3 regions of the Mesorhizobium sp. KACC 23794 genome follow, and region 1 is predicted to be linked to each of the others. Evidence: riboswitches for the same ligand, from Rfam matches in the RefSeq annotation. Region 1 holds a riboswitch; each other region holds the start of a gene.
What was found. A riboswitch is a leader RNA that binds a small molecule or an ion and turns the genes downstream of it on or off. The one in region 1 is predicted to bind cobalamin.
Positions count from the first base shown of each region.

Region 2: it holds a riboswitch for cobalamin, as region 1 does, so the genes downstream of both, ACSBOB_RS15405 (DUF1636 family protein) here and ACSBOB_RS25890 (aromatic ring-hydroxylating oxygenase subunit alpha) in region 1, are expected to answer to the same signal.
Region 3: it holds a riboswitch for cobalamin, as region 1 does, so the genes downstream of both, ACSBOB_RS15625 (CbtB domain-containing protein) here and ACSBOB_RS25890 (aromatic ring-hydroxylating oxygenase subunit alpha) in region 1, are expected to answer to the same signal.

Region 1 is NZ_CP197465.1:5,275,291-5,283,024, reverse strand. It holds gene ACSBOB_RS25910 (GlxA family transcriptional regulator) at 1-206, opposite strand, end outside; gene ACSBOB_RS25905 (aromatic ring-hydroxylating oxygenase subunit alpha) at 279-1,508, opposite strand; gene ACSBOB_RS25900 (hypothetical protein) at 1,531-1,809, opposite strand; gene ACSBOB_RS25895 (2Fe-2S iron-sulfur cluster-binding protein) at 1,806-2,912, opposite strand; gene ACSBOB_RS25890 (aromatic ring-hydroxylating oxygenase subunit alpha) at 2,929-4,176, opposite strand; cobalamin riboswitch at 4,295-4,503, opposite strand; gene ACSBOB_RS25885 (DUF4238 domain-containing protein) at 4,691-5,608, shown strand; gene metH (methionine synthase) at 5,642-7,734, opposite strand, start outside.
Region 2 is NZ_CP197465.1:3,153,626-3,161,359, reverse strand. It holds gene ACSBOB_RS15435 (NADH-quinone oxidoreductase subunit C) at 1-157, opposite strand, end outside; gene ACSBOB_RS15430 (hypothetical protein) at 154-375, opposite strand; gene ACSBOB_RS15425 (hypothetical protein) at 372-602, opposite strand; gene ACSBOB_RS15420 (NuoB/complex I 20 kDa subunit family protein) at 607-1,188, opposite strand; gene ACSBOB_RS15415 (NADH-quinone oxidoreductase subunit A) at 1,179-1,544, opposite strand; gene ACSBOB_RS15410 (winged helix-turn-helix domain-containing protein) at 1,842-3,077, shown strand; cobalamin riboswitch at 3,166-3,363, shown strand; gene ACSBOB_RS15405 (DUF1636 family protein) at 3,399-3,818, shown strand; gene cobW (cobalamin biosynthesis protein CobW) at 3,815-4,852, shown strand; gene cobN (cobaltochelatase subunit CobN) at 5,094-7,734, shown strand, end outside.
Region 3 is NZ_CP197465.1:3,198,251-3,205,984, forward strand. It holds gene ACSBOB_RS15615 (MFS transporter) at 1-286, shown strand, start outside; gene ACSBOB_RS15620 (aromatic ring-hydroxylating oxygenase subunit alpha) at 279-1,454, opposite strand; cobalamin riboswitch at 1,577-1,769, shown strand; gene ACSBOB_RS15625 (CbtB domain-containing protein) at 1,804-1,983, shown strand; gene ACSBOB_RS15630 (CbtA family protein) at 1,996-2,760, shown strand; gene cobU (bifunctional adenosylcobinamide kinase/adenosylcobinamide-phosphate guanylyltransferase) at 2,753-3,268, shown strand; gene cobO (cob(I)yrinic acid a,c-diamide adenosyltransferase) at 3,270-3,884, shown strand; gene ACSBOB_RS15645 (class I SAM-dependent methyltransferase) at 3,814-4,395, opposite strand; gene cbiB (adenosylcobinamide-phosphate synthase CbiB) at 4,508-5,479, opposite strand; gene cobD (threonine-phosphate decarboxylase CobD) at 5,478-6,527, shown strand; gene ACSBOB_RS15660 (tyrosine phosphatase family protein) at 6,524-7,033, shown strand; gene ACSBOB_RS15665 (creatininase family protein) at 7,247-7,734, opposite strand, start outside.

The sequences.
Region 1 (7,734 bases):
CCTGATGTCGGAATGAGTTGCACGCCGCAGCTGGACCGAACGAGATTCTTCGTACTCGCCAGCACATGCCAGTCCGCGGTTACACGTCCCGATCGATCCAGTTGATCGCTCGCCAGGCGCAACGTGTCGATGAAAAGAGCAAATGCCGACAGCGTGAACGAGCGGCCCAGTATGAATCCAACACGCAATTTCGCGGGGGAGTTCATTTGAGTGTCTCCTGGCTTGTGGTTGCGTCAACGATTCGCGCAACCTGTCCCCAAATAGCTGCAGTACGTAGGTCAGGCCCGTGCGATTTCCTCCAGATACCAGTTGATGTAGCGGAGTTCGTTCTGCTCCATCGGCGCGATCGGGCCGGGGACGAAATAATGCGAGCGAACGCCTCGTGCGGTGTGCTCGATGATCTTCTTGTCTTCCTCGGTGGTGACCTTCCAGAGCCAGGTCAGCCGTGAAAGGTCGTAGTCCCGTCCCTCTTCGGCGTCGCCGCGGACGAGCCAGATCAGTTCCATCTCGCATGTGTCGACCGTCTTCGGAATGAAGCGGTAGATCATGCCGTGGTCGGGGTAGCAGACCAGGAAGCTGGTGCCGCCGAGATGGATCGAGGTGACGCCTCCGTCATATGCGGAGAACCGGCCCATCAGCGGCGCGACCGGCTTGCCGTCCTCGCTGCCGGTCGAGACGCCGTCGTAAAGCGCGTAGCGGAAAGTGTGGATCGCCTCGTGTCCACCGGCTGAATTGCGCCAATGATCGCCGCTGCCGACGTCGATGCCGAGCGCGCAGGTGCGTGCTTCCATCGCCTCGTTGAGTTTCTCGATCATGTGGAGCGGCTGTTCGAGGGCGTGCGTTTGCGAATATTCCGGATGGGCCGGGCCACAATGATAGCACTCGACGTAGTTCTCGACCGCGAGCTTCCAGTTCGCCTGCACAGCGTAAAGCTCGCGATGCGCCACCTTGGCCTCGCCCCAGCCATACTGTCCGCAACTGGTGCGCAGCGACTGCTCGATCGGGTCGAAGTCGAGCGGCGTTTCGGCGAACGAGACGAAGACGAGGCCGGACGCGACGCGCACATGGAGTTTCCTGAGGCCATGCGCGGCACGATCGAAATCCTTGGGCATCAGCCGGGCTGCCCGCAGCGCTCCGTCATTGGTGTAGGTCCAGGCGTGATAGGGACATACGAAGAATTTTGCGTTGCCCTTGGGCTTCGTGCAGACCTCGGCGCCGCGATGCCGGCAGACATTGAGCATGGCGTGGATCGCGCCATCCGCACCGCGCGTCAGGATCACCTGCTCGTCACCGAGCTTGAACAACTCGAAGTCGCCGGCGTTCGGAATGACGCTGGCATGGGCGAGACAGTGCCAATGCCGCCGGAATATGCGTTCCATGTCCCGTTCGAAGATGGTCGGATCCATGTAGAACGGCCGAGCCAGGCCATGCCCGGCGCGGTGCGCGGCGGCCAGCCGGTCGATGGGATCGGCTGGTGGTTCAGTCTGCTGGAGAGGGACGATGCTCATGGCTGCGACCTGTCTGGTTGTCTCAGAGACTTGAAATCGGCCTTGGCCAATCGGCATCGCCCGCCACCGCGACGAGCAGGGTGCGCAGATGACGGACATCTGGGTGCAGGAACAGGGCGGAGCGGTCGATGATCTCGATCTGGTAACGCGCCGCGGCCTCCAGGCAGTCGTCCGGCGGCACCGACATCAGCCAGTCGATGAACACTTCCTCCGGCGGCGGCAGCGGCGATATCGCCGCCATCTTCCTTGCGTCGATCAGATGGGTCGGCATCGCCGTCCCGTAACCGTCGCGCGCGGTCATGCCTCGATCTCCACGGGCGACAACGGCCGGGAACAACAGGCAAGCACATAGCCGCCGGCGATCTCTTGCGCGCTGATGCCGCCATTGTGGCGCATGTCGACATCGCCGGCGCGCTTCAGCACCTTGCAGGTGCCGCAGATGCCGGACTCGCAGGCGGCCGGAATGCGAACGCCCGCCGCACGCGCCGTCTCCAGGATGGTCTGGCCGGGCATGCACGCGATCTGCTCTTCGGAGCCGAGGAAACTGACCATCAGCCCGGCAGCCGTGCCATCGAGCGAGATGTCCGGCGCCTGCTTGTGGACCGCTTCGGCGATCGACGTCGCGCCAAAGCTTTCCTGGTGGTAGCGGCCCATATCGAAGCCTTCGGCCCGCACGATGGTGCTCACCGCTTTCATGAAGGGTTCGGGACCGCAGCAAAAAATCTCGCGGCTCATGAAGTCCGGGACCAGGAGCGCGAACTTGTGGCGGTCGATGCGGCCCATCAGGCCGCCCCACGGCGCGGCTGCCGACCGCGCTTCCGGGAGGAACCCAAGCGACAGGTTCGGCATGCGACGGGCATACATTTCGAGTTCGTCCCGGAAGATGATCTCCTCCGGCCGGCGCGAGGAATTGAGGAACGCGATGTCCGCGCCCGGATCGCAGTCGGACAGCCAGCGCAGCATCGACATCATGGGGGTGATGCCCGAGCCGGCGGAGATGAAGAGGTATTTTTTCGCCGGATTGCGGGCTAGCGTGAAATGCCCGCTCGGCCCGTAGGCGCGAACGCGCGAGCCGGGCCTGACGTTCTCGAACATCCAGCGCGTGCCGATGCTGGTCGGCTGCGCCTTGACGGTGATCGAGATCGAATACGGCCGCGAGGGCGAGGATGAAACCGTGTAGGTGCGGTGGAGGTCGCCACCTTTGGCCCGCAATTCCACGGTGATGAACTGTCCGGGCATGTAGCGGAACCAGCCGCCGCCCTCGACGACGAAGGTGAATGTCTTCACGTCGGCCGCCTCGTCGATGACGCTGGTGCAGACAAGCATCTGCCTGGCCGAGTTCCACGGCTTCATCTCGTCGAGCGGCAGCGGCACGGGCACGGTGCCGGTGACAATCATGTTCATGGCAAGCGGCCTCGGATCAGGCGACGAAGCGCAGCGCCGGGCGGTCGCCCTCGGTCAGCCGGCCTTCCATGAAACTCGAATACCATTCGACGAACTGGGCGACGCCGCCCTCGTGGATTTCCGAATAGGGGCCGGGCTCGTATGCGGGCGAATGGATGCCGCGCGCATTCTCCTCGACGATCTGGCGGTCCTGGTCGTTCGTCTCGGTCCAGACATGGGTCAGTTCGTCAAGACGGTAGTCGATGCCTTCGACAGCGTCCTTGTGGACGAGCCATTTGGTTGTTACCGCCGTTTCCGTCGCGCTGATCGGCATGACCCGGAACGTGATCGCGTGGTCCGACAGAACGTGGTTCCACGTGGTCGGATAGTGGTAGAGAAGCAGGGAGCCGATCCGGTCCATGTTCACATTGTCGGACAGGCGCATCTGAACGGCCTTGCGGCCTGAAATCGTGTAGCTGACCGCCTCGCGAAGCAGCGGCACGCGCGTTGCACGGTATTGGCCGCGGTCATCGATGACGAAGGCGCTGGGCAAGCCGGCGGCTTCGCACTTCTGCCAATGCGCCGCGATTTCAGGATCTTCTTTTGCGCCGTCGATGCCGGTAACGGTCGGTGCTTCCGGGAACGTCTTGCAAAGCTCCGGGTGGTTTCCCGCGCAGTGGTAGCATTCGCGGTTGTTTTCCCAGACGAGCTTCCAGTTGCCCTTCTCGATGATCGTGCTCTCGTAGGCGACCTTCGCGTCGCGCAGACGGTGCGGCAGGAAGTAGGGTTCCATCATCGCCCGGAACGGCGCGAAATCCATCGGCTGGGCGGCGAGGCAGATGAAGATGTAACCGCCGGCGCTCTCGCAGGCGACCTGCTTCAGCCCAAACGTCGACGTGTCGAAATTTTCGCCCATCTGGCGCGCGAACAGCAGCGAGCCGTCGAGGTCATAGGTCCATTGATGGTACGGACAGACGAGCTTGGCCGCACTGCCGCGATGTTCGAGGCAGACGCGGGAGCCGCGATGGCGACAGGAATTGTGCAGCGCGTTGATGCTGCCGTCGTTGCCGCGCACCAGCACGACGGCATAGGCGCCGACCTGAACAGTGAAGTAGTTGCCCGGGCTTGGGATTTCGCAGTCATGGCCGACGAACAGCCAGTCCCTGTACCAGATGTGCTCGAGGTCGAGCTGATGGTATGCCGGGTCGATATAGAATGCCTGGTCGAGACTGTAGCCGGCCTTGCGGTTGCGCAGCCGCGAGAGCATTTCGTTGCGTATGTCCATGTCCGTCCTCGCAAAGCAAAGGACTGAACTTGGTGGTGCTTGAGGATAGATGGCTGCGGGAAGGGTGGCCTGACCCGACCGCAACGCTCTCCCCCTTGACCGCCCACCGCGATCAGTCGAGTTCAAATGGTTCGAGGCTGGTTTCCGGACTCCGAAGCTGTCCTTGCGGGACCTTTCCGACACCTTCCCAAGCCATTCCCGGCCCAGTGGTATCCCGTCGGAATCTTCGCTTCGCTACCGTTGCGGGGGCAGCGCCGGCATCAAACCGGCTTCCCAATTATCCCTTCGGCCAATTCACCGAAGAGCACCTTGAACGATGTGATCTAACCACCGCCGCGCGAGTCCCGTCCATACGAAAGCGACACGAGCCGGGCGTAAAGACGACAAGGCGAGAGTCGTTGGCCGTGCATCCTATTTTGGGGCGGAATACCTCGGGAACGGTTCCTGAATGAATTAAGATTGATATCGACGTTGGCTTTAACGACAGCGGTGATTGTCATTCGAGCGGAACGAAATGAGTATCCGAGCACACACTGTACCTAAATTCCTTTTGGCCGGCTTTGCATCGCCCGAAACGACCATCGGCCACGAGCCATCCATATGGATCGCATCGCTGAAGACCGGAGAGATCAGTCGCCGTTCACCCAAAAATGTCTCGATCGTTCGAGGCTTCTATGACGGCCCCGGCGGCTTTTCGGGCACCGATGCCTCAGTCGAAGTCCATTTGGCAAAAATTGAACGTGAGGCAGCCAAAGCGATCAGACGAATGGCTTTGGAAGGAGAAGAAACCTCAGTCGTTCCTCAACAGGTTTGGCGATTCGTCGCGTGGCAAGCAGCACGTACACCCGGCTTCATAGAAATCGTCGAGCGCGCAGCGAACGAACTTTGGGATACGACGGCTGTCGAATCACCTCCTATTGGCTTCGAAAAAGTTTCAGATCGGCAGTGTCCCCTGAGCGTTGAAGCCCCGGAGGCCGGAGAACTTCGCCAAGTAGACAGCGAAGAAGAATTTCACCAACTACTCCGCAAAGGCTGGAAGTGGAAGCTGCGTAGCGAAGATCGCTTAGAAGCAATACATATGCAGGCATGGTACTTTCAGGTTCGGCACTTCCCTCGACTGTCTTGGCTCAAGCTGACCGCTCCCAAGGGTGAATGCTTTATCATCAGCGATCGCGGTGCTGCATGGATGGTTGATGGATATGCAAATACTCCACCCTCCGCCCTGAGGGACCGAACCGCTCAAATCGTCGCGCCTCTAACTCCGAAAATCGCCCTCGTTGGACGTTACGGAAACCTTCCGCTCAATGTCACCCCGCGAGCAGTGAACCGCTTCGTTGCTTTCGCAAGCGACGCTTGGATTGCTGGTCCCAATCGTGAAGTTTTGGAACAGGCCCTCTCGGATAGAAGAACGACAGACGCGCTGACGCATTGAGGAATGGCAGTCCTCATATCAAAGTCAGAGCTTCTACTCCGCCGCTTCCGCGAAGGGCGTCGGCACGTAGTTCAGGATAGGACCGAGCCAGCGTTCCACGTCCTCGACCGGCATATCCTTGCGCCGCGCGTAATCCTCGACCTGGTCGCGCTCGACCTTGGCGACGCCGAAATAATAACTCTCCGGATGCGACAGGTAGATGCCGGATACCGATGAGCCCGGCCACATTGCCATGCTTTCCGTCAGGCTGACGCCAGCGTTCCGCTCGGCATCCAGCAGCCGGAACAGCGTGACCTTCTCCGTGTGGTCGGGCTGGGCCGGGTAGCCGGGCGCCGGGCGGATGCCCTGATAGGGTTCCCCGATCAGTTCGTCCGGCGACAGGTTCTCGTCCGGCGCGTAGCCCCAGAAATCCTTGCGCACCTTCTCATGCAATCGCTCGGCGAAGGCTTCCGCAAAACGATCGGCCAGCGCCTTGACCATGATGGAGGAATAGTCGTCGTTGGCGCGCTCGAAACGCTCGGCGATGGCGACTTCCTCTATGCCGGCGGTAACGACGAACCCGCCGACATAGTCCGGCTGGCCGCTCTCGACCGGCGCGACGAAATCCGACAACGCGACATTGGGTTTGCCATCACGCTTCGCCAATTGCTGGCGCAGCGTGAACAAAGTGCCGAGTTCACCGGTGCGGCTCTCGTCGGTGAACAGCCGGATGTCGTCGCCCGCGGTATTGGCCGGCCAGAATCCGATGACGCCCTTCGGCGCGAACCATTTTTCGGCGATGATCTTCGCAAGCATCGCCTGCGCGTCCTCGAAGAGCTGGCGCGCGGCTGCTCCCTGCTTCTCGTCTTCGAGGATTTTCGGATAACGGCCCTTCAACTCCCAGGTCTGGAAGAAAGGCGTCCAGTCGATGTAGCGGGCAAGCTCCGCCAGGTCCCAGGTCTGAAACACCTTCGTGCCGAGGAACGCCGGTTTTGGCGGCTGGTAATTCGCCCAGTCGATCCTGTGCGCATTCGCGCGCGCCTTGGCGAGCGGCAGCCGCAATTTATCGGCTTCCGAGCGGTGATGCGCTTCCGTCACCTTCCTGTATTCGGTGCGCACGGTCTCGATGTAGCCGTCTTTCGCCTCCTTCGACAGCAAGGCCGAGACCACCCCGACCGCGCGGCTGGCGTCGTTGACATAGACGGTCTGCCCTTTGGCGTAGCGCGGATGGATTTTAACCGCCGTGTGAACGCGGCTGGTGGTGGCACCGCCGATCAGCAGCGGGATGTCGAAGCCTTCGCGCTCCATCTCGGCGGCGACATGGCACATCTCGTCGAGCGACGGCGTGATGAGGCCGGACAGGCCAATGATATCGACCTTCTCGTCCTTCGCCGTCTGCAGGATCTTGGTCGCCGGCACCATGACGCCGAGATCGATGATCTCGTAATTGTTGCAGGCAAGCACAACACCGACGATGTTCTTGCCGATGTCGTGGACGTCGCCCTTGACGGTGGCCATCAGGATCTTGCCGGCCGTCTTGCGCTCGCCATTGTCGATGCCGTTGGCCGCGTTGGCGAGCTTTTCCGCTTCCATGTGCGGCAGCAGGCCGGCGACCGCCTGCTTCATGACGCGCGCCGACTTCACCACCTGCGGCAGGAACATCTTTCCCGCGCCGAACAGGTCGCCGACGACGTTCATGCCGGCCATTAGGGGGCCTTCGATGACGTGCAACGGCCGCTCGGCCCTCAGCCGCGCCTCGTCGGTGTCGGCGTCGATGAATTCGGTGATGCCGTTGACGAGGGCATGGCTGATGCGTTGTTCGACCGGCCAGTCACGCCATGCAAGATCGCGCTCCTTCGCCTCCTTGCCCGCAGTTCCCTTGAAACGCTCGGCAATCTCCAGCATGCGTTCGGTTGCCGTGCCGCCGACCTTGGGAACGCGGTTGAGCACGACATCTTCGCAGGCCTCGCGCAGCTCCGGCTCAATCGTGTCATAGACGGCGAGCTGCCCGGCATTGACGATGCCCATGTCCATGCCGCGCTGGATGGCGTGGTAGAGGAACACGGCGTGCATCGCCTCGCGCACCGGCTCGTTGCCGCGGAACGAGAAGGAGAGGTTCGAGACGCCGCCGGATATGTGGACATGCG
Region 2 (7,734 bases), 2.1 Mb from region 1:
GGCACTGCACGTCGTTCTTCAGGAACGACAGCACGTCGACGATGTTAGCCGCCTCGACCGACAGCGTCAGTTCGCCATAAGCGACAACGGCCTTGTCCAGCCGCCCGCCAAGCTTTTCGGAGAGATAAGCCGAGAGATCGTTGAGGGCTTCGCTCACTTGTGAGCCTCCAAATACTCTATCTTGCGCTCCAAGATGGCAATCCGACCACGCAATTCGGCGACACGATCGATCTCGGCGAGATAGCCATCAGCAACAGACGCGCCGATGTCGATATCGGCGAGCTTCGTCAGCGCCCTCAAATAGGCGTCGGGGCGTAAATGCCTGCCCCCCAAATGACGAAGTTTTGCAGCGGTGGAGTTCGAGTTCAGATTCATTTTGCACGCCCCAGGCTCTCGACCTTCTTTTCGAGAGCCTCGATCCGCTCCTCATATTCTCCGATGAGCATCCGGCTCAGCACGGTCTCGCCAGCCATCGCCAGCCGCAGATTCTTTTGACCCGCTTCAAGCTTGGAGAACCGTTCGTCGCTCTCCTTGCGAAACGCGGAGAGGTCCGCCTGAATTTCGCGAAGGAGATGAACAACGAGGTCCTTAGGTTCAGCCATCACGTCACCGTTCGATCGTGCCGGTGCGGCGAATCTTCTTCTGCAGCAGCAGGATGCCGTAGAGCAGGGCTTCCGCCGTCGGCGGACAGCCCGGCACATAGATGTCGACCGGCACCACGCGGTCGCAGCCGCGCACCACCGAATAGGAATAGTGGTAATAGCCGCCGCCATTGGCGCAGGAGCCCATGGAGATGACGTAGCGCGGCTCGGGCATCTGGTCGTAGACCTTGCGCAACGCCGGGGCCATCTTGTTGGTCAGCGTGCCGGCGACGATCATCACGTCCGACTGGCGCGGCGAGGCGCGCGGCGCGATGCCGAAGCGCTCGGCATCGTAGCGCGGCATCGAGATGTGCATCATCTCGACAGCGCAGCACGCGAGACCAAAGGTCATCCACATCAGCGAGCCGGTTCGCGCCCAGGTGATCAGCGCCTCGGACGAGGTGACGATAAAACCCTTGTCGGAAAGCTCGTTGTTGAGCTCGCCGAAGAAAGCGTCATCCGAGCCGATCGGCTTGCCGGTGTTCGGATCGATGATGCCCTTCGGCCTCGGCGCAACGAGCGTGGCGGAAGCGTCGTTCAATCCCATTCCAACGCTCCTTTTTTCCACTCGTAGACGAAGCCGATGGTCAACACGGCGAGGAAGATCATCATCGACCAGAAGCCGAGCATGCCGATCTGGCCGAACGACACCGCCCACGGGAACAGGAAGGCGACTTCAAGGTCGAAGATGATGAACAGGATGGAGACGAGGTAGAAGCGGATGTCGAACTTCATGCGCGCATCGTCGAACGAATTGAACCCGCACTCATAGGCCGAAAGCTTTTCCGGATCGGGATTGCGGTGGGCGACCAGATAGGGCGCAACCACCAGCGCGACGGGAATAGCGATCGACACGGCGAGAAATATCACGACGGGGAGATATGAGCTGAGTAGCCCGTCCATGCTCCGGCCTTCCGTTTGCGATCCTGACTGGTCCGATCATAGCACGGAACGGGAGGCTGGGACCGCGACAGTCTGACCCGTTCGGCCAGTGCCCGAAACCTTGCTGCGATGCGGCGAGGGTTAGCGCAGGCGCTGGGGCGAAGCAAGCCGAACCTTGGCGAATTCGCGGCATGTATCAACCACATATGCTGTCAGGATGATGACGCGGGCCAGTGGACGAGTGCCCGGCACCCCGTCCATATGGTGCAGCGCCAGAAAATGCTCCGACAAACACCAACAAACACCGCCGGAATGCAGATGAAGGAAAAGATCTCGCTCGCCCTTGCCCGCCGCATCGCCATCGCCGCGCAGGGCCTTGCCGATCCGCGCCCGGACGGGCCGATCACGCGCCGGCATCTGGCGAAAACGCTCGACCGGCTGGGCCTGCTGCAGATCGACTCCGTCAGCGCCGTGGTGCGCGCCCATTACATGCCCCTGTTCTCGCGGCTTGGCCCCTACCCGATGTCGCTGCTGGACGATGCCGCCGCGCCGGGGAAAAAACGCGCGCTGTTCGAATACTGGGCGCACGAGGCCTCGCTGCTGCCGCTGGAAAGCTGGCCGCTGATGCGCTGGCGCATGGAGCGCGCGAGCCGCGACGAGGAGATGTATCTTGGCCTCGCCAGATGGGCCGGGTCCAATCGCGGCCTGATCGATGCCATCCACAAGCGCATCGCCGACGACGGCCCGATCGCCGCCTCCGACATAGACGGCGCCAAGGGCAAGGGCGGCTGGTGGGGTTGGAGCGACGAGAAGCATGCCTTCGAATGGCTGTTCTGGGCCGGCAAGGTGACGACCGCCTCGCGCCGTGGTTTCGAGCGGCTCTACGACCTGCCGGAGCGCGTGCTGCCCAGGGAAATCTTCGATCGGCCCGACGTCCCGGCCGCCGACGCGCATCGGCAACTGTTGCTGATGTCCGCCCGTGCGCTCGGCATCGCCACCTATTCCGACCTGCGCGACTATTTTCGCCTGTCGCCGGCCGACATGAAAGGTCGCTTGGAGGAACTGGTCGAATCGGGCGACCTGCTGCCGGTCTCGGTCGAGGGCTGGAAAAACCAGGCCTATCTGTTCACCGGCGCACGGCTGCCACGAAAAGTCGAGGCGCGCGCGCTGCTGGCGCCGTTCGATCCGCTCGTATGGGAGCGCGCCCGCTCCGAGCGGCTGTTCGACTTCCACTATCGCATCGAGATCTATACGCCGGCCGAAAAGCGGCAGTTCGGTTATTACGTGCTGCCCTTCCTGCTCGGGGACACCATTGTCGGGCGTGTCGACATGAAGGCCGACCGCCCTGCCGGCGTGTTGCGTGTGCTCGCCGCCTATGCCCAGCCCGGCGCACCGCCGCATACGGCTGCCGAACTCGCTGCCGAGATCGAGCTTATGCGCGGCTGGCTCGGCCTGGAGCGGATCGAAGTTACCCCTGCCGGCGATCTAGGCCCGGCGCTGGCCGATACTCTGCCCGGTTCCGGCGCGTTGACAGGCTCCGTGGCCGGGGCGTAAACCGCATGTGACGGTCCCGACCGGCGGATGCCGGGGACAGTTTACTTTTTTCCGCTCGCGCCAACCTTGAAGCGTTGCGACGATCCTGCGGAAAGAAAGTAAACTGTTCCTTGCGCTTCGCTGGAAGGGCTAAGAGGGAATACGGTGCGGGTTTCGCCCAAATCCGTAGCTGTCCCCGCAACTGTAGGCGGTCAGCCCGCGCCGAAGGCCACTGGAGAAATCCGGGAAGGCGGCGTCAGGCGGAAGAGCCGTGAGCCAGGAGACCTGCCGTCATCAGATCAATCCGACTGTCCGGCGGGTGACCCGGGCAAGGAGTATCGTTTGGACCAAACCGCCTTCTCCGCGGCGACGACTGCCGAGCCATCCGCCGACACCGGCGTGACGCTGGTCGTCTGCTCGTCCTGCCGTGACGAGACCGGCTCGGACGTCCGCCCCCGTCCCGGCGAAATTCTCGGCGACCGGGTGCGCGAGATGGCGCGGGGTGCCGGCGTCGCCGTCCGCCAGATCGAATGCCTCGGCAATTGCAAACGCCGCCTCAGCGCCGTCATGCTGCGCGAAAACTGCTGGAGCTACGTCTTCGGCGACCTCAGCGTCGACAACGGTCCGGACCTGATCGCCGGCGCAAAACTGTTTGCCGCGTCGCAGGACGGCCTGCTTCCCTGGCGCGGCCGCCCCGACTGTCTCAAGCGCGGGCTCGTCGCCCGCATCCCGCCCGCTTCCCTGCTGAAGGATTTTTCATGACCGCCTTGCTTGCCAGGACCCCCTGCACCGTCGTCACCGGCTTCCTCGGCGCCGGCAAGACGACGATGATCCGCCACATCCTGGAGAACGCCGGCGGACGGCGACTGGCGCTGATCGTCAACGAATTCGGCGACATCGGCATCGACGGCGAGATCTTGAAGGGCTGCGGCGTCGAGGCGTGTCCGGAGGAGAACATCATCGAACTGGCCAACGGCTGCCTGTGCTGCACGGTCGCCGACGATTTCGTGCCGGCGCTGGACAAGATCCTCGCCATGGAGCCGAAGGTCGACCACATCATCATCGAGACTTCCGGGCTCGCTCTGCCGAAGCCGCTGGTGCAGGCGTTCCAGTGGCCGAGCGTCAAGAGCCGCGTGACGGTGGACGGCGTGATCGCGGTCGTCGACGGTCCGGCACTTGCAGCCGGAAAAGTCGCCAACGACATGGACGCGCTCGCCGCCCAGCGTGCCGCCGACTCCACGCTCGACCACGACGATCCGGTCGAGGAAGTTTTTGAGGATCAGTTGGCTTGCGCCGATCTGGTGATTCTTTCGAAGAGCGACCTCATGAATGCAGAGGCGGCTGGCAAGGCAAACGGACTGATTGCCGAGCATCTTTCCCGCGCCGTGAAAATCGTGCCGACGGCACAGGGCCGCGTCGACCCTTCCGTGCTGCTCGGGCTTGGGCTGGCTGTCGAGGACGACATCGAGAACAGGAAAACCCACCACGACGACGAACTCGACCACGAGCACGACGATTTCGATTCCTTCATCGTCGAACTGCCGAACATCACCGATGCCGAGCAGCTCGCCGGCCGCATCTCGGCCGCCGCCGAAAGCGAGAACGTGCTGCGCATGAAGGGTTTCATCCAGGTCGAGGGCAAGCCGATGCGGCTGCTGGTGCAAGCCGTCGGCCCGCGCGTCAATCATTACTACGACCGCGCCTGGACGACCGCCGACGACCGCCGTTCGCGGCTGGTGGTGATCGGGCTAAAAGGGCTCGATCGGGGGAAAGTGGAACGGATTTTGCTGGGATAGCCGATCGGAATTCAATGAAGCGCTTGCGCCCTACGTTGCCCCCCTCTGTCCTGCCGGACATCTCCCCCGCTTGGGAGGAGATTGCCCCGGCCGCTTTGGCTTCGCCAATCGCCACCCTTGCAGGAAGGTCTGTGTCGCCGAAACTGCCGATCTCCCCCCAAGCGGGGGAGATGTCCGGCAGGACAGAGGGGGGCGACGTAGAGCGCAGCAAACTTCCGAACTTCCAGCACTAGGCAGGATCATGCACATCCTGCCCACGACATCCGCCTCGCTCGACGATCTGGTCGAGCCGGTCGACCTGGCGCAATCGCCGGCCGATGTCGTGGCGCTCTCCTTCACCGACAGCGACCTTGCCGCACTCGCTTCCGCCTGGCGGCGCGGCGGCGAAAACCTGCCGTCGATGCGGCTGGCGGCGCTGCGGGACCTGCGCCATCCGATGTCGGTCGACCTCTGGCTGGACAAGGTCGCGGCACACGCCAAGGTAATCCTCGTGCGCATCCTCGGCGGCTACGACTGGTGGCGCTACGGCTGCGACCAACTTGCCGCACTCGCCCGCGCAAAAAACATCCGGCTGGTGATGCTGCCCGGCGAATGCCGGGAACAGGACGAGCGGCTGGTCGAATGCTCGACCTTGTCTCGGCCGGAACTCGACGACCTGCTGGCCTTCTTCCGCGAAGGCGGGCCGAGCAATATGGACGCGCTCGCCGGGCGACTTGCGGGACTGGCGCGGGGCGAAGACAGGGCATCGGCATCGCTGTCCCCGGTCCCGAAAGCTGGGTTCTACTGTCCTAAGCGGGAGATCGTCAGGCGCGGCGTTCTCTCCCCCCTTGAGGGGGAGATGTCGGCGAAGCCGATAGAGGGGGTTGGTCAAGGAAGCGCTCGGCATAAGTGGCACAAGAGGACATCGAGCACTGCGGAGGCGACCCCACCCGGCCCTTCGGGCCACCCTCCCCTCAAAGGGGAGGGGAAAGCCGCACCCGTCGTCCCCATCCTCTTCTACCGCTCCATGCTGCTCGCCGACGACGTCGCGCCGATCGACGCGCTCTGCGAAGCCCTTGAGGCACAGAACATCCATCCGGTTCCGATCTTCGTCTCCAGCCTCAAGGACAAAGACTCGCTCGCCTTCGTCGAGGCAGTCATCGCCGACCTGAATCCCGCCGCCATCATCACCGCCACCGCCTTCGCCACCGGAGCGGAGCCGGGCGCCGAGACGGTGTTCGACCGTGCCGGCGTTCCGGTGTTCCAAGTCATCGTGGCGACGACGCGCCGCGAGGCGTGGGAGAAGAACCCGCGCGGCCTGGCGCCGGCCGACCTTGCCATGCATGTCGTCATGCCCGAACTCGACGGCCGCATCCTCGCCGGCGCGATTTCGTTCAAGGCGCAAAGTGCCGCCGACCAGGCGCTCGGTTTCACCGCGCAAATCAACGGCCCGGAGCCGGATCGCATAAAACAGGTCGCGGCGCGCATCGCCGCGTTCCTGCGGATGGCCACCACGCCGCGTGATGAAAGGCGGTTGGCAATACTCCTCCCCGATTATCCGTCCGCGCCGGGCCGCACCGGCTACGCGGTCGGGCTGGACGTGCCGGCCAGCGTGCTCGCCATGCTGCACGACCTGAAGAACGCCGGATATTATGTTGATTCGATCCCCGAATCATCGCGCGCATTGCTGGATTTGCTGGAACGCCCGGGCCAAGGGCTGGAACTGGAAGACTATCGGAGGATGGTGGCCGGTTTGCCGGTCGAGGCGATGGCTGTGGTCGAGGCAGCATGGGGCGATGCGGCTGAAGATGCTGCGCCCTCACCCTCCCCTTTGTGGGGAGGGTCGCCCGCAGGGCGGGGTGGGGGTTTCGGGGGCTGGAGCTTGTCCGTACCCCCACCCCGACCCGCCATGCGGGTCGACCCTCCCCACAATGGGGAGAGTAACACCGCACTGTTCCCATTCCGCGCCGCCACCTTCGGCAACATCACTGTCGCGCTGGCCCCCGACCGCGGCCGCTCCGCCGACCGCCGCGCCGACTATCATGACGCCGCGCTGCCGCCGCGCCACGCGCTGATCGCCTTCGGCCTGTGGCTGCGCGAAACGCTCGGCGTCCATGCGCTCATCCATGTCGGCGCCCACGGCACGCTGGAATGGCTGCCGGGCAAGACCGTGGCGCTGAGCCGAAACTGCTTCCCCGAGATCGTCACGGGCGCCCTGCCCGTCATCTACCCCTTCATCGTCAGCAATCCCGGCGAGGCGGCGCAGGCGAAGCGCCGCATCGCGGCGATCACGCTCGGCCATCTGCCACCGCCGATGACCAGCGCGGGCCTCGACGAGGACAAGCAGAAGCTGGAACGGCTGGTCGACGAATATGCACAGGCCGACGGGCTCGACCGTCGTCGCCGCGACAGGCTGGCAAGACTGATCGTCGAGACGGCGGCGAAATCCGGCCTCGCCGCCGAGGCCGGCGTGGCCAACACCGACGCGCCGGACGAGGCTCTGCGCCGCATTGATGCCTGGCTCTGCGACCTCAAGGATTTTGCCGTCAAGGACGGGCTGCACATCTATGGCCGCGCCGCGCCGGGCGAAGCGGACCCGCTGCGCCTCGCCAGCGCCGAGGCGGAGCGGAAAACGCTGCTGGGCGCACTCGACGGCCGCCATGTCCGCGCCGGGCCGGCCGGCGCGCCCGCGCGCGGCCGCACCGACGTGCTCCCAACCGGCCGCAACCTGTTCACTGCCGATCCTCGCGCCATGCCGACGCCAACAGCCTTCGATCTCGGCAAGGCCGCCGCCGAGGAAGTCCTGCGCCGCTACTTGCAGGACCATGGCGACTGGCCACGCTCGCTGGTCATCGACCTGTGGGGCAGCGCCTCGCTGCGCACCGGCGGCGAGGAGATCGCCC
Region 3 (7,734 bases), 2.1 Mb from region 1:
AGGCTTTCCGCTGGCGGCGGGCCTGCTGCTACTGGTTGCTTCCTTCTTCGCCGTGGCGCTGGATGCGTTGGGCTCGACGCCTTTCATCCGCTCGGTGCGCGCCTATGAGCGGCCTCAGATGACGGCGGTGTATCGGACTTATCTTGACTTTTCCGAACTGCTGCCGCCGCTGGTCTATTCGGTGGTTCTGGCCTTCGGCGGCCTCGGCGCGGTGTTCGCGACGCTGGGCTTCTTCACCGCCGTCTGCGGCCTGATCGTGTGGCGATACCTGCCGAAATCTATGTAGCCGCGCGCCGGTGGGCGTCGCGAACCCAGTCGTGGAAGCGATGCAGGTCGTATTCCTCCGGCATCAGCACGCCCGATCGATGCGGCCGGGCGCGCAGGCCGCGCTGGTTGACCTCGCAGATCGCCGCATCCTCCTCCAGCACCGTCCTGCCGAAGGCGACGATGTTGTCGATACCCTTGGTGGCCTCCGACAGCGCCTCGGGCAGGAACAGCCATTCGGAGGTGAGTTCCGTCTGTTCCGGCCCGAGCGGAACAAGACGGACGGTTCTGACATAGTCGACATGGCCGACGATGAACATCGAGGGCAGGTTCATCGCGTAGTTCTGGCCGGCGGCGCGTTCGCGGTCGCTGAGGCCGGTAAAACGATGCGCCAGCGCCGTGCCGTCCTCCGACCAGCTTTCTGCCCCCTTGCGCAGGCCGCCCGAGAATTGCGGCTCGTCATTGTCGGCGTGCAGCGCCCATTCCGGATCGTCGTGGCGGGCCATGAGGCCGCGCCCGTAGATCGGGACCAGGGCGGACAGATGTTTATGTACGCCGGGGCAATGCAGGCATTCGTTGAAGTTCTCCCAAAAGATTTTCCAGTTGCACTCCATCACCTTGGTCAGCACATGGCCGGTGACCAGATCCTCCAGCGGCCAGTTGCCGAGATCGGCCGATTCGCGATCGAAGGTGGTAGCCGGTATGCCGACGGGTTCGTCCGCAAGGTTGATGAAGACGAAGCCGCGCCAGACGGAAAGAGCGACGGGGTAAAGCGGATAGTCGGCCTTGTCGAAGCCGGCCGGCAGCGATTTCGACGGCACGCGCACGAGGTCGCCGCGCAGCGAATAGGACCAGGCGTGATAGGGGCAAGTCAGCAGCCGCGCCTTCAGCCGGCCTTCCGTCTCGCGGCAAAGCTGCGAGCCGCGATGCCGGCAGGTGTTGTGGAAGGCGCGCAACTCCCCCCGGTCGTCGCGCAGCACCAGGATCTGCTGCGTGCCCAGCGTGAACACCCGGTAGGCGCGGGGGTGCGCAAGGTCGGCCTCGCGGCAGACCATGACCCAGTTGCGATACCAGATCGCATCCATGTCCCGCTCGAATTCAGCCGTGTCCCAGTAGACCGACGACGGCAGGGTCGGTTCGGTCGAGGAAAGGCCGTTGTAAGGATCGCTTTTCGAGGATTCAGGGGTCATCGCGCTCTCCGGTCGTTTGAGCGGACACCTCGCATCGGGCTTTGTCAACAATGCACGGTGCTGATGACGCATTCGGCGCCAAAACCGCCGGGATTTGGTTTGCCGAATACCGCGAGAATACCTATGGTGTCGGCGTCGTCGGTTCCGATGGGAACCAAGAGGGAATGTGGTGCGGGCTGTTTGCCCAATGCCGCGGCTGCCCCCGCAACTGTAAGCGGCGAGCCTACCCCGAATGCCACTGAGGTTTTTCCTCGGGAAGGCGGGGCCAGGCGAGAACCTGCGAGCCAGGAGACCTGCCGGCGACAGGTTTGGATCAAGGGCCCTCGGGTGGAGGGCGGAAGGACATGGAATGAACACGGCTTCGACCTCTCTTGGCGTTCAGGTCTCGGCATCGTCGCGTGCGATGCAACTGGCGCTGGCGGCGCTCCTCGGCATCTTCATCGTTGGCTTCGTTGGCTTCTCGCATGTGGAAGCAGCCCACAACGCGGCTCACGATTATCGCCATTCGATGGCGTTTCCCTGCCACTGACGAGGATTTGACATGAACCTCTTTCGCAACGTCGTGTTCATCGCGGCGATCGCGGGGCTATTGGCAAGCCTCGTGATGGCCGTGATGCAATCCTTTTCCACCGACCCGCTGATCCTGAAGGCGGAAACCTATGAAAATGCCGCCGAACCGGCACACGACCACGGCGCGCCGGCCGCAGACGCCACGGCGCCCGCCGCCAGCGAGGCGGCTCCGGCGGTCGCTGAGCATGAGCATGAAGAGGAAGGCTGGGCTCCGGCCGACGGGTTCGAGCGCTTTTCCTTCAATGTGCTGGCTAATCTGGTCAGCGGCTTCGGTTTTGCCCTGGTCCTGGTTGCCGTTTCGGAATTCGCGGGCGGCATTTCCAGCTGGCGTTCCGGCGTGCTCTGGGGCTTTGCCGGCTTCGCGGTATTCACCTTGGCGCCCGGGCTTGGCCTGCCGCCGGAACTGCCTGCGATGCCGGCTGCCGATCTTGGCGCAAGGCAAGCCTGGTGGATCGCGACCGTTGTCGCGACGGCAGCGGGGCTGGCGCTCATCGCCTTCCGGGGCACGGTGGTTTTGTCGATCATCGGCGTGGCGCTGATCGTCCTGCCGCATGTCGTGGGTGCGCCGCAGCCGGCAAGCCACGAATCACCGATCCCCGCCGACCTGCACCACCAGTTCGTTGTGGCATCCACGGTCACCAACCTGATCTTCTGGGTGCTGCTCGGCGGTCTCGTCGGAGCGATCAGGACGCGGTTCTCCGGCTCCGCGGGTTCGCTGCGCAACCAGCTTGCCTGACAACCGTTCGCTGACCTTCGTTCTCGGCGGCGCGCGCTCTGGCAAGAGTTCGCACGCCGAGACGCTGGTCACAGCCCATCCTTCGCCGTGGATCTATATCGCCACGGCGCAGGCCTATGACGACGAGATGCGGGAGCGCATCGCCCTGCATCGCGCCCGGCGGCTCGACGGTTGGGAGACGGTGGATGCGCCGCTCGATCTCGTCGGCGCGCTGGCGGCGTTGCCGGACGACAGGCCGGTATTGATCGACTGCCTCACGTTATGGCTTTCCAACCATATGCTGGCCGAACATGACGTCGATGCCGAGAGCTGGCGGCTTAGTGATGCGCTTTCGCGCCCGCGTGGCCCCTGGTTCATTGTGTCAAACGAAGTCGGCCTCGGTATCGTGCCGGACAACGCGCTGGCCCGAAGATTTCGCGATGCCGCGGGGCGGCTCAACCAGGCGGTGGCGGCTGTTGCCGGCAGCGTCGTCTTCATGGTCGCCGGACTGCCGATGCGGGTGAAATGAGATGAAGACTGTCGACGACGAGGAAGCGGCCCGCCACAAGGCCAAGATGGCCAAACGCAAGGCCGTGCAGGACGCCGAGGTCGCCGGAAAGACCATCGAGAAGGGCCTTCTGATCGTCAATACCGGCCCCGGCAAGGGCAAGACGACGGCGGCCTTCGGGCTGGCCCTGCGCATGCTCGGCTATGGCAAGCGGGTCGGCGTCGTGCAATTCGTCAAGGGTGCCTGGCATACGGGCGAACGAGCCGCCTTTGCCGCCTTCGGCGACAAGGTCGTCTGGTACTCGATGGGCGAGGGGTTCACCTGGGAAACCCAGGATCTGAAGCGCGACGTGGCGGCGGCCGAAGCCGCGTGGGCCAAGGCGCTCGAACTGATGGCCGATCCGTCGATCAGCCTGATTGTCCTCGACGAACTGAACATCGCGCTGCGCTACGACTATCTCGACCTGGAAACGGTCGTCGCCGCGCTGAAGGACCGGCGCGAGGGGCTGCATGTGATCGTGACCGGCCGCAATGCAAAACCGGCGCTGGTCGATGCCGCCGACCTCGTCACCGAGATGGGCGCGACGAAGCATCATTTCGCTGCGGGCGTGAAGGCGCAGCAAGGGATCGAGTTCTAGCGGCCGGCGTGCGGCCGGTTTTGTAAATAAAATAACGACCTTGGCGCGCGCCGGCTGGAAGCGGCAGCGGTGTGGCGCCGTCAAGATACAGCGGCAGCAGGTCCGACAGGACGATGGCGCCGGGCGCGAGCAGCGCTGGAAGATTGCGACTGAGCACGGCGCCTCTCGTCAGATTCTCGGTATCGTCATAAGTACCCATATCGGCATGGGCCAGCACGACTTTTCCCCGGAACCGCTGCGCCATGGAAGGCAGCGTGTCGACGATGTCGCCCATGACCAGCCTGTCGTCTGGCGGCGTGCAATCGGCGATGCAGTCGACCTCGCGGTCGAAAACGTAGATGTCGCGGTCGGGCAGGTGCTTGCGCAGATGGTCGTAAGTGCGGCCGTGGCCCAGCCCGAGTTCGAAGACGACGCCCGGACGGCCGGCGATTTCGCCGACGGCCCAACCAAGACAGGCGCGCTGCGCTTCCAGCCTGAACAGCAGTTTGTCGAGCCACGTCAGTTGATCCATGGCGATCCGATCAAGCAGTCATGCTGACGGAACAAGATTCACGGCATTCGGTTCCGCTCAAGCGAAAGCCAATCCGTTATCGGGCGCGAATCGGGCAGGGCAACTGCGCCACCTAACCTATTATGATCATTGCCACAGCGACGCCTCCGGTCAGCGCAATCAGCAGCGCATCAGCCGTCCAATAGAGTTGCAGCGCCCTGCGGATATCGACGGCCGTCGCTTCGCGGCGGCCGCCTTCGCCCATGAAGGCGTCGTCGACCATGACGCCGCCATAGGCGCGGGGGCCGTTCAGCGCCAGGCCCAGGGCGCCCGCCATCGCGGCTTCCGGCCAGCCGGCATTGGGCGAGCGGTGTTTTTTGGCGTCGCGCAGAACAGAGCGCCAGGCGGCGCGTGGGTTGGCGCCGGGCACGAGGCATGCGGCCGTCACCAGCAGCATGGCCGTGAGGCGCGAGGCGGGCAGGTTGATGAGATCGTCGAAGCGTGCGGCGGCCCAGCCGAAGGCGAGATATTTGGGACTGCGATGGCCGATCATCGAATCGGCGGTATTGGCGGCCTTGTAGGCGACACCGCCGGCCAGCCCGCCGACGCCGAGCCAGAAGGCCGGCGCGACGATGCCGTCCGAGAAATTCTCCGCGAGGCTTTCGATCGCCGCGCGGCAGACGGCGGCCTCGTCCAGCCTTTCGGGATCGCGGCCGACGATCATCGACACCGCCTTGCGGCCGGCGGAAAGCCCTTCGTGCTCAAGCGCTTCGGCGACCGCCTTGACGTGGCTGGCGAGGCTGCCCTGGGCGAGCAGGCTGCTGGCGACGACGGCGGTGAAAAGGATGCCGAAGGGCAGGGCACCGACCAAGGCTTCCAGCGCACAGGCCATGCCAGCGGGAATGCCGACCAGCAGAATCAAGGCGATGCAGCCGAGAATGCGACGCGCCCGGTCGGTGGCAGCGGGGCGATTGAGCGTCCGGTCGAGCAGAGAGATGAAATGGCCGATCCAGATGACGGGGTGGCCGATTGCGCGCACCAGCCGGTCGGGATAACCGAAGGCGAGTTCCACAAGGAGCGACAGGAAGGCGAGCGGAGCGGACATGGCGCCTGCGGGAAAGATCGGAACGGTGGATGACCACGGCGGCAGCCTGGGCAGGGCGCGGGCGCTGTTTCCGCAGGCGCCGCAACCCTTTATCGACCTTTCGACCGGGATCAATCCGTACTCCTATCCGCTTTTCGACCTGCCGGCCACCGCCTTCACCCGCTTGCCGGAGTCACGCCGCGCCAAGGAATTGCAGGAGGTTGCGGCGCGGGCGTATGGCGCTGCGGCTGCAACAAATGTCGTGGCGGCGCCGGGAACGCAGATCCTGCTGCCGCGGGTCATGGCGCTGGTATCGCCGGGACGGGCAAAGGTGTTGGGACCGACCTATGCAGAGCACGCACGGGCTGCGGCGCTCGCAGGGCATTCGGTCGAGGAGGTGAGCGATTTCAAAGATCTGGCCGGTGCGGATGTTGCCGTCGTGGTCAATCCGAACAATCCCGACGGCCGGATCGTGGCCCGTCCGGCTTTGCTCGGCCTGGCGGGCGAGATGCAAACGCGGGGCGGTTTGCTGGTGGTCGACGAGGCGTTCATGGATGTCGGGCCGAAGGAGCATGGTCTTGCCGGCGATGTCGGGCGTACCGGGCTAGTAGTGTTGAAATCGTTCGGAAAATTCTTCGGGCTGGCAGGTGTGCGGCTGGGATTCGCGCTGGCGGAACAAGGGCTTGCGGCACGGATCGAAGCTGAGCTGGGACCATGGGCGGTGAGTGGCCCGGCGCTGGAGATCGGCATCCGCGCCCTTGCTGACGAAGCGTGGCAGGAAGAGATGCGGCATCGCCTTGCAGATGATTCGGGAAAGCTGGATAAGCTGTTGGAAACGTACGGATTGCCGGTCAGCGGCGGGACGTCGCTCTATCGCTTCGTCGAGACGCCGGACGCGGCGGGATTGTTTGCGGAACTCGGCCGGAACGGCATCCTGTCGCGTAATTTCAGTTGGCGTTCTTCGGCGCTGCGTTTCGGCCTGCCGGCGGACGAGGTGGCGTGGGTCCGACTGGAACAGGCACTGGCGATGTGGAAAAACAAGAGCCGGTTCAAGGAGTTGGCGCCGTGATCTATGTCTGCCCGCTGTCGAAGATCGACGAGACCGTGTCGAACACAGGCGCTGAATGGTTGCTCTCGCTGCTGTCCGAAGGGACGGCGGTGATGCGGCCGGCCTCGATCCTGCGGGAGCGGCACCTGCATCTGAAAATGCACGACATTGCCGAGGCGCAGGAGGGCATGACGCCGCCGGCGGAGGAGCATGTGCGCTCCCTGCTGACCTTCGGGCAAGCGTGGGACCGACGCAAGCCTTTGATAATACACTGCTTTGCCGGTATCAGCCGGTCGACGGCGAGCGCGTACATCATTGCGGCGGCGCTGGCGCCGAGGCGCGAGGAGGCGGAACTGGCGGCAACCTTGCGCCGGCTTTCGCCCTCGGCGACGCCCAACCCGCGGCTGATTGCGTTGGCGGATCAGATACTTGGGCGCCAGAACCGGATGGTCGAGGCGATCCGTTCGATCGGCCGTGGCGCCGATGCTTATGAGGGTGTGCCGTTCGGACTGAATATCGACGTCTGAAAGCAAAAACCCCGGAATTCCGGGCTTTTCGGCCGGCCCGCACAGCGCGATCCAAAAAGCGTGAAGCCCGGAAGTTGCAATTCCGTCAATGACTTGCGGAGTCGCCCGCGATTTTTCACCGCGATGCGCTTCACTATTGCCCGATTTTTGCGCCTCCGCGCTGTCTTTCTTGTGTCGCGAGCTTGCCGGAAAGCCTCGATTCACTTTTCCGCGTCACGAGAGGTACTCCGTCAAGGACGCGCCACGCACATCCCGAAGCAGGCGGATGAAACCGTCGGCCTGATGGGCGGCAGTGAGGCGTCCCTTGTCGGCGGTGGCGATCGAGGCGTCGCCGACCACGCCGTGCGGATTGAGGTCGGTGGCGATCCAGGCGAAGGCGTGGGTGCCGGTGTGGCGCAGCAATTCGAAATCGGTCTCGGCGCGGGCGACGCTGGAAACGAAATTCTGCGCCTTCGACATGTCGACCAGGTCGGGCCGGAAGTGGAGCATCAGCGATGTCTCGACATCGCCGCCATGGATGCCGTGGCGGTCCTCCAGATCGGTGTACATGACGGCCGGCCGGCCGAAACGCTGCCAACTGGTCTTGACCGAAAGCATGGCGAAGCGGACGCGAAGCTCGCGCGAGACAATGCCCATGATCTCCTCGTTGCCGCCATGCGAATTGACGAAGACGATTTTCCGGACGCCGGCCCGCGCCACCG